2 regions of the Exilispira thermophila genome follow, and region 2 is predicted to be linked to the other one. Evidence: riboswitches for the same ligand, from Rfam matches in the RefSeq annotation. Region 2 holds a riboswitch; the other holds the start of a gene.

What was found. Region 2 has a riboswitch for cobalamin ahead of ACZ5EC_RS06945 (ABC transporter substrate-binding protein). Riboswitches for the same ligand answer to the same signal wherever they lie in the genome.
Region 1: linked by a shared signal. The riboswitch ahead of ACZ5EC_RS07400 (IS110 family RNA-guided transposase) and the one ahead of ACZ5EC_RS06945 (ABC transporter substrate-binding protein) in region 2 are both predicted to bind cobalamin.

Annotation. Positions count from the first base shown of each region.
Region 1 is NZ_AP042476.1:1,750,197-1,754,952, forward strand. It holds gene ACZ5EC_RS07390 (ABC transporter permease) at 1-792, opposite strand, end outside; gene ACZ5EC_RS07395 (ABC transporter ATP-binding protein) at 897-1,859, opposite strand; cobalamin riboswitch at 2,145-2,366, shown strand; gene ACZ5EC_RS07400 (IS110 family RNA-guided transposase) at 2,783-3,856, shown strand; gene ACZ5EC_RS07405 (YbjQ family protein) at 3,940-4,263, shown strand; gene ACZ5EC_RS07410 (MBL fold metallo-hydrolase) at 4,260-4,756, opposite strand, start outside.
Region 2 is NZ_AP042476.1:1,646,750-1,651,505, forward strand. It holds gene ACZ5EC_RS06940 (SDR family NAD(P)-dependent oxidoreductase) at 1-734, opposite strand, end outside; cobalamin riboswitch at 984-1,148, shown strand; gene ACZ5EC_RS06945 (ABC transporter substrate-binding protein) at 1,292-2,221, shown strand; gene ACZ5EC_RS06950 (hypothetical protein) at 2,675-3,379, opposite strand; gene ACZ5EC_RS06955 (hypothetical protein) at 3,573-4,601, opposite strand.

The sequences.
Region 1 (4,756 bases), 100 kb from region 2:
AAAAGATACAACAAATGCAAAAATGTTTATATTTACTCTTACTTTAAAAATTAAAAAAGCTGTTATAAATAATAAAAATGTTTGTATAATACCCGTTATGAATCTCTGTAGGACAAGACTAATAGTAAAGTGTGATTTTTTTAAAGGTGTAAATAGAAATCTTTTTAAAAAACCCATTTTTCTATATGAAACGATAATTGATGGGATTGAAAAAAAAGAATTTTGCATAAGAGAAATTGCAATCATTCCAGCAAAAAGAAAGTATATGTATTTATATGTAAGGCCATTTCTTTTAATTATATTTGTTTTATATTCTAAAGGAATTTTAATTTGCTGGAAATTTTTTAAAATGTACAGGTTGGTTTTATCTATAAATGATGTTAATATTGAATTTATTTGTTGATTTTTTTCAGAAAGGAAAATTTTTAAAATGTTATTTTTGTCTGTATCTGTATTGTCTATTTTATCTAAAGTAATAAATGCATAAATTCTATTATTAATAATCATTTTTTCTTTATCTTGATAGTCTATAAAAACCACTTTAAAGATCTTGCTTTTGTCAAGAGAATATCTTAATTGTTGAAGCTTGTAAGGAAGATTTGATTCATATTTTTTATCAAATCCAATTTTTATTGTATTAACTTTACTATTATCTGTATTTCCAAATATGTATCCTAAAAACAAAAAGATAAACACAGGAAAAAAATAGATCCAGAATAATGTTCCTTTTGATCTTTTCTGCATTAATGAAAACACATTTATTAAATTATTTACAATTTTTAAATCTTTCATAAAGAACTCCGTTTATTTTAATTTATCAACAATATTATAGTTTATTTATTTTATTTATTTTATTTATTTTATTACAACTTCTGTTTGTTGTTTTAATTAAAAGATTAATTATTATTAGCTGAATTGTTTTTATAAATCTGCCCTGTTTTTAAAAGAAAAACATCTTCTAAAGATGGGTGTTTTATAAAAATATTTTCAATTTTTAAAGAAGTATTTCTTATAGTTAAAAAAAACTGTTCTAAAAATGATTCAATATAGTTTGTATAAATTATATATTTATTTTCTATGTTAATAATTTTTTTTATTTCACTTTTAAAGTTAGTAAAAAATGAATCTAAAATTTGAAAATTTGATTTATTTAAAGAGCTTTTTGTAAATGAAATTGAAATTTTGTTTTCTATATTTGAATTTAAAATTAGATTGGTTGGTGTATCTTTTGCGATCACATTACCTTTATTTATTATAAGTACAATATCTGAAAGTTCTTCAGCTTCATCCATATAATGTGTTGTTAAGATAATTGTTTTTCCATTTTGTTTAAATTTTAGAATAATATCCCATAATTTTCTTCTTGAATTCGGATCAAGTCCAGTTGTTGGTTCATCAAGAAAAATAATTGATGGATCATTAATAACAGCTAATGCTATTTGTAATCTCTTGCTTTCTCCACCGGATAAATTTTTTATTAAAGTATTTTTTTTGTGTTCAAGGTCAACTAATTTTAATGCAGTTTTTGAATCAAACCCTTTATTATAAAATGATCTATAAAGATTGAGAATTTCTATAGGTTTAAGATTTTCCATTAATTGACCATCCTGTAATTGAACACCTATATTTTCCTTTACAAATTTAGAACCAATTTTATTTCCTAAGATAGATATTTGCCCTTCATCAAATTTTCTAATTCCCTCTAGGATTTCAACTGTAGTTGTTTTTCCAGCACCATTAGGTCCTACAATTGTGAAAATTGAACCTATAGGGACTTCAAATGAAATACCTTTTAATGCAATAAATTTATTATAAGATTTTTTGAGATTGTCTACTTTTATTGCAAGATTATTATTCATGATATTATCCTTTAAAAATTTTAAAAGAAGTTAGCAATTTTTAAGAAATGTAATTATTGTTAATTTTGGGTATACAAAAAAATCAACTAATTAATGCACTTTAAGTAATAAAGTACTTTGTAAATATGTCAAGGTTTTAATTTAAATTTTTTTATAAAATCTTAAAAATATAATTGAATTATAAATTTTAAATTCTATAATGTTAATACATGGTATTCTGGTGATTCATATAGATATATATTACCATTTATATTTTTTAGAAAACCCCTTTTTTATTACGGGTTTAATGTTCAAACTATATCTGGTTATAAAAATGTCTATATGAATTTAAAAGGGAATCAGGTTAAAATCCTGAGCTGTCCCCGCAGCCGTGAGTGGTAACGAAACTTCAAAAACCACTGGAATATAATATGTGATTTTGAATTTTATCAAAATTGCAAATATTCCGGGAAGGTGAAGGAGTAGATAGCCACAAGCCGGAAAACCTGCCAGAATATTTAGATGCTTCGGGGTAAAGTGGTGGGAAATCCAAAAAACTCTAATTTATTTGCAAAATCTTACTTTTTAGTTTTTAAAGTGAAAAACTAATCATTTATTAATTTCAAATTTTGTAATGATTAATATCTAAAAAAATAATTTCCCCCATTAACCCCCTAAAATATTTAGGAGATGTGATAAAAATCAATAGCAGGGGATAAAGAAACTGCTTTCAGGCAACGAAAATAAACCTGAAAGCAGATAGGCTTAGGTTCGACATTTAATTTGGTCAAAAAGACCGTTTAGGAGAATGAAGAGCCTACAGCCGAATCAACATAATAATCGGATTTTAACAATCCAGATTGAATAGGAGAATGGATTATTCTCTGTAATAAATATCGTAAAGAATCTGCTTTCAATTAAAAAAAAATAATTGGAGGAGGCAGATGAAACTATCAGTTGGAGTTGATTTACACAAGCATCAAATGACGGTATGTATAAAAAATTTAGAACAAAGGATTGCAGATATTAATTGGAAATTTTCTACAAAAAAAGAAGGATATATGGAATTTGTAAGATTGTTAAAGAAATTATCCCAACCAGAAGAAATTGAAATAGCAGTAGAATCTACAGGAAATACAAGATATTTCAAAAGAGAAATGGAAAATTATGGATTTAAAGTACATGTAGTAAATACCTTAAAGTTTAAAGTAATAAATGAATCAATAAACAAAACAGATAAACATGATGCAAGGACATTAGCAGAATTTTTATCAAAAGATATGATACCAGAAGTAAATTTATGTAAAGAAGATAGTAAAAATTTAAGAGATTTATTAAAGCATAGGTCAGTATTAAAAAAGACCAATGTAAGTTTAAAGAATCAAATACATGGAATAATGTTAGAAATGGGTATAGAAACAAAGAATGGACAGCTTAACACAAAAACAGGAAGGGTAAAAATTATAGAACAAATATCGGACCCAATAAAAAAAAGTATAGTATCAGGGATAATAAAAACAATAAATAGTATAGAAAGTTTAATATCAGAAATAGAGAAAGAGCTTTCAAAGATGACAGAAAAAGATGAAGCAGTAAGAATACTAAGGACAATACCAGGATGTGGATTGATAACTTCAATTACTTTAAGGGCTTACATAGATGACATAAATAAATTTAGTTCATATAAAAAGCTTTCTTCTTATTGTGGATTGGTACCATGGGTACAAAATTCAGCAGACAAAGAAAGATATGGGAATATAACTAAAAGAGGTTCACAAGAATTGAGAACAGCATTTGTACAGATGACAATGGGTATGATAAGGGTAAAAAGAGAAAGAGAAAATAGATATATGAAATCTTATAGAAATATGAAAAAAATAAAAGGAAGTGGAAAAGCAATAATAGCAACTTCAAGAAAGTTAAGTAAATTGGTATGGACATTATTAAAAAATGGTTGTGAATATGATCCAGTAAAATCAAATGATATATTGTTAAATAAAGATTATTCCGTTGCCTGAAAGCAATGATTTGAGGTTTTACCTCGTTTATATAAATTAGCAGATTTTTTGATATTTAATATTGATTTTTATAGGAGGGAAAAATGGTTTTAAGCACTTTAGAAAATTTAGCAGGATACAAAGTAAAGAAAATTCTGGGTGTAGTTTCTGGTAATACAGTTAGAACAAGACATCTTGGGCAGGATATTGCAGCTGGATTAAAAACAATAGTTGGCGGTGAAATTAAAGGATATTCTAATCTTTTAACTGATTCAAGGGAACAAGCTCTTGAAAGAATGACAAAAAATGCTGAAGAATTAGGTGCAAATGCTGTTTTAGGAATAAGATTTAATACCTCTCAAATAATGGCTGGAGCTGCTGAAATTTTAGCTTACGGTACAGCTTGTGTTGTTGAAAAAGAATTTTAAATTATAACTTCTTTTTTTTCAGTTGCAATATCTATCTTAAGTTTAGAGTTTTTTTTATCAATAATGTTTAAAAGCCAGCTTTTTATATAGTCTAATTGTTTATCTGTTCTTGAAGGATCATGATGATGGAAAATAAGCTTTTTAATGTCATAATTAAGACCAACTTTTAAAACCCACTCATAATATGAATGACCCCATCCTTTATATTTTGAATAATATTCTTTTTTTGTATATTGAGAATCATAAATAACCAGATCAGCTCCTGCTACAAAATTGTTCACTCTTTCATTTAAATTTTGTGTCATTTCTTCCGCTTCATTAAAAGCATCCCTATCTATACCTTCATCATCTTTATTGAAAAGATTTTGATATACTTCATGGTCATAACATGTAACAACAGTTTTATCTTTATATTTTATTTTATACCCAAGAGTTAATATGGGATGATTTAACAATATTGTATCTATTTCACAATCCATAATTTGATATTTTC
Region 2 (4,756 bases):
ACTGGATCTGTTCTTTTAACTTCAAATTTTTTTTGAAAATCCAGTTCTTTTTCTAATAATTTTTTATAAGTTTTTTCAACAGGATTATTTATTGATAATTTTTCTATAAAATTTTCAAGTTTAATATTAGCCTTATATGCTCCCTCCGTTTTGATTCCACCACACCTTACCATCGAAACAGGGATATCCCATTTTGATAGTTCCAGATCCAGAGTTCTAACAAGACAATTTACTCCAAAATCTGCAATATGTATGCTTGAAACAAAAGGTGTTGGAATAAGCCCTGGAGTAACTATCCATAATATTCTTCCTTTTGCTTTTCTTATAAGTGGAAGAAACATCTGTAATAATTTTATTGGTCCTACAATTCTAGTTTCCAGATCTTTATTAAAATCCAATACATTCATTAATTCAATAGGCGTTATTTCTCCACCACCAGCATTATTTATAATACTAAAAAGACCATCTATTTTTAATTTATCAAGCATCAGATTTATATTTTCATATAGAAGATTATAATGTTCTTTTTCATTAAAATCAAATGGATACAATGAAATTAGATTTTCTTTATTCATATCTTTAATTTTTGCATAGTCCTTCTCCTTTCTTACAGTAACTAAAACCTTAAATCCAAGATCAGACAAATATAATGCTGTTGCTCTTCCAATACCTGATGATCCACCAGTGATTAAAACAACTTTCTTTGTATTTTCACTTTGAAAATTATTATACATAACTGACCTCCTTTTTCTATTACCATCTGTCTTTCTCAACATACTTTATAACAGTATGATGTCAAGTTTTATTTTTAATATTTTTATGTCTTTTCTTATTTATTCTTTTTATTGTTATTTTCTTTTATTTACTATTTACTGTTAATACTGATATTATCTATCTGAAAGCATTCATGATTTTTTAAAAATCAGGAAAAATTATTTAAAATAATTTTATTTTATACTATTGACTTAAAAATATAATTTATTATTCTATTAATAATTATCAGCCAAGGGAAGCAGGTGAAAATCCTGCACTCTCAGAAGGAACTGTAATAGGTAAACGGTTTATAACAACCACTGTAGGGAAGCCTTATGGGAAGGGTTATAAACTTTTCCTTAAGTCAGGAGACCTGCTGATAATTAGCTATTATCCTTCTTCTGGTGGATATAGCAGGAAAATGCAATCTATGTACTTTCTTTTTTCAATTCTTTTTATCAACCAATAAAAGAAAGCAAAAATCTTTTAAAATTTTCCTGCAATCTACCAACTAAAAAAACATTAAAGGAGTTTTCTTATGAAAAAGGGATATCTTTTTAAATTTACTTTGTTTTTTGTATTATTCTTTTTTGTATTTTTATTTGCACATCCAGCTTTTGCAGGAAAACAGGGTGAGAATAATAATACTCCAGTCAAAACTGTTACAGACAGTTTAGGAAGAAAAATTGAATTGAAAAATTATAGTAAGATTGGTATTTTAAATCCAGCTGTAATTAAAACTCTTCACATGCTAAATTATGATTTTAATAATGTTGTTGGTGTTGATTCTTATTCCATATCAATTTATAAAAATTATTTAAAAAATGACACTAAAATTATAGGTGATTATAATGGACCTGATTTAGAAAAAATCATATCAAATGGAATTGACCTTTTAATAATTGATAAATCCTTCCCAGTTCAAAAATTAGCTGAAATTGAAAAAAATAATATCAACTATTTTGTTTATTCACCTGATACAATTGAATCTTTAAAAAATGATTTAAAAAATTTATCCTTATTATTTAGTTTATATAATAATTTTAAAACTCTTAAAAAGCAATATATTGACCAATATGAAAATAAAATTAAAAACCTAAAACTTCATATTACAGGTATATCTATAATCTGGTATGACAAGAATTTTATGTTATCAGGCTCGGATTCATTTATTGCTAATTTTTTTGAACTTGCAGGTATAAAATACTCCATAGAAGATAAAGGATGGCCTAAAATTTCTTTAGAAAAATTTATAGAACTTGATCCTGATTTTATTCTTGTTGCTTCTACATACATTAAAAAAGATTTATTTAATGATAACATATTTACTCACCTAAAAGCTAAAAAAACAGGAAATATAATTTTTATTACTCCAGAAATAGAAAATATGATTTTACAACCTTCTTTTGATACTTTTAAAGGATTCTTTGAAATATTCAGCAAAATAAAGGTTATGCAAAAAAATTAAAATAAATAAAATAATTAAAAAAGAGCTGTCTCTATTTAAGGGATAGCTCTTTTTGTAAAAATAAAATTGAAATTATTGAGATATTTAAAAAATAGAATAGATTCTATCATTATTAAAATTTTTCTCATTAGGTCAGTTATGAAATCAGTTTATTTAATACTTTTAGAACTTTTATAACAAAACTAATATTTTTTCTTTTTAGCCTTTGGCAACTGTAATCCAGTCAAGAAATTTTAATTAGGATATATTTATTAACTTAAATTAATTTAATTAAATACAATAATTTCAAATTTTATTATGAACTTCACTAACCACAGAATTTTTTTTCTTTAGCTCTCTTTAATTCTGCATCTTCTTTAGTTTTGAGACAACCTTTTTTTTGTAATAATAAATTTATCTCTAATTTAACAAGAAATATATCAATATTATTTTTATATATTTTATTTAATATAATTATTTTACTTCTTTGATTTCCTTTTCTTCAGTATGATTAATATTTTTTTCTTCCATAACATATTTTAATGGAAACTCAAAAATAAACTTATTAGAAGCCCTCATATTTTCATCCATAATATAAATGATTAAATAAACATTATCTATATTATTTTCAACTAACCATCTTTTTTTTATAAGAAATGTTTCATATTTTTCTAATTTTGAATTTCCATTTAATTTATATAGTTTTCTATTATCAGGAAAATAATCCTTCAACTTTTTGATAAATTGTTGAAAGTCAACATCACTAAAATTAAAAGATTCTTTTTTTACAAAATAATAATCTCTTATAATTTTATATCCTAGTGGTTTGATTGTAAATAAAATATTATTATTTTTATCCTTAAACGTTAAATATACTTTTGTATTATCAAAATAAAAAAATTTATCATTAAAATTGTTATCAATAGAAATTTTGAATGTTAACTGTAATAAATCATTTTTTTCAAAAGCAATAAATGGATTATTTCGCTTTTCAATCGAAAAAACACCTTTTAAATATTTTTGAGATAAATATGTTGCATTTAGTTTTAATTTAGAATTATTATTAATACTCTTCAAATCATAACTATATTTGGAATACATTTTATCTAAAGAACATGATACTAATGTTAATATTAATATAGCAATTATACTTGAAATAATAAATTTTTTATTTATCATATAGTTTCCCTTTTTTGGTATTCATTAACACATTTCTTTTTTTTAACAATAATCTTTTCATCTTAAATTTAAAATTTACAATTTTAAATTACAATAAAATTAATATCTTATTCTTATCAGAATAAAAAAGAGGTTGCCCTTATTTCAGGACAACCTCGAATATATACATTATTCTTAATTAAAATAATAAAAATTAAAATGATGTATATAAACCACTGAAAATAGTTATATTAGAACCAGTAGCAGTAGAACCATTTACTGCAGCATACAAATCCATACCAAATAAAATTTCAGGAACTTTAATACCTGCATCATAATCTAAAGTAACTGTACTAGCCTTTAGATCATCTGAAGCCAAACTTGCAAAAATTGATAAAGTATCTAAAGAAACAATTGCTCCAAAGTTTAAAGGAAACTTATCTCCAATATTATATGCAGCAGCAGTATCTGTTGTTACCTGAGCGAGAGTAGATCCAATGTAGAAAGAAGCTGGCCCTAAATTGTTTAAAAATAAATCAATAGCTAATCCCATTTCGTTAGCTGAATTATAATCAAAAGATACATCTAATTCTAACATATCCATAGGTGTAAATTTAACTGATGCTGAATTTTCCCAAGTTTTACCATTTAGTTCATATGAAAAATCATCAGTTACACTTAACATATCCATTGGAGTTAAAGAAAAACCAGCATAAATATTAAAATCACCTGCATCATAAGTAGTAGCTACTAATCCAGCTTGTCCAATCAATGGATATGAATTTGCATTATAAGCAGAAGAAAAAGCACTACCAAAATATGCTGTAGGTGCAAATGTACCAATACTATCAGTTCCACCATAAACAGTTACCATATCAGAATCATAATAAAATTTTAAAGTAGCATCAGTAAGTTTTAAATAAATGTTATCATTGAATATAATCTTTGCAAAAGGAGCACCAGAATTATTATCTACATACAACATCCCTTTTGTTAATGAAGTATCACCTGATAAAGCATAAGATCCTACACTAAAAGAAACATATGGGTCAAATACGTATGCTTTATTACTTGTTTCATATGCAAAACCAAGTCCAAGTTCTGCACTTGAAGTTCCAATTCCACCTTCTAAAACTTTAACTCTTGCATCTAAATCTTCTAAAGTAACGCCTTCAGCAAATAAAGGAGTTACGAAAGCTAATACCATTGCGAGTACTAACAAAACAGCGAGCAACTTTTTCATAAAGTATCCTCCTAAAAATTTTTAATTAATTTATCGTAAGCTTTTTTTTGCTTACGGTTAAAATATAAAAAGAAATTAATTGTTGTCAAGATATTTTTTTATTTTTTTTATATTTTTTTACAAAATTTAACACAAATAATTTTAATCAGTCATTC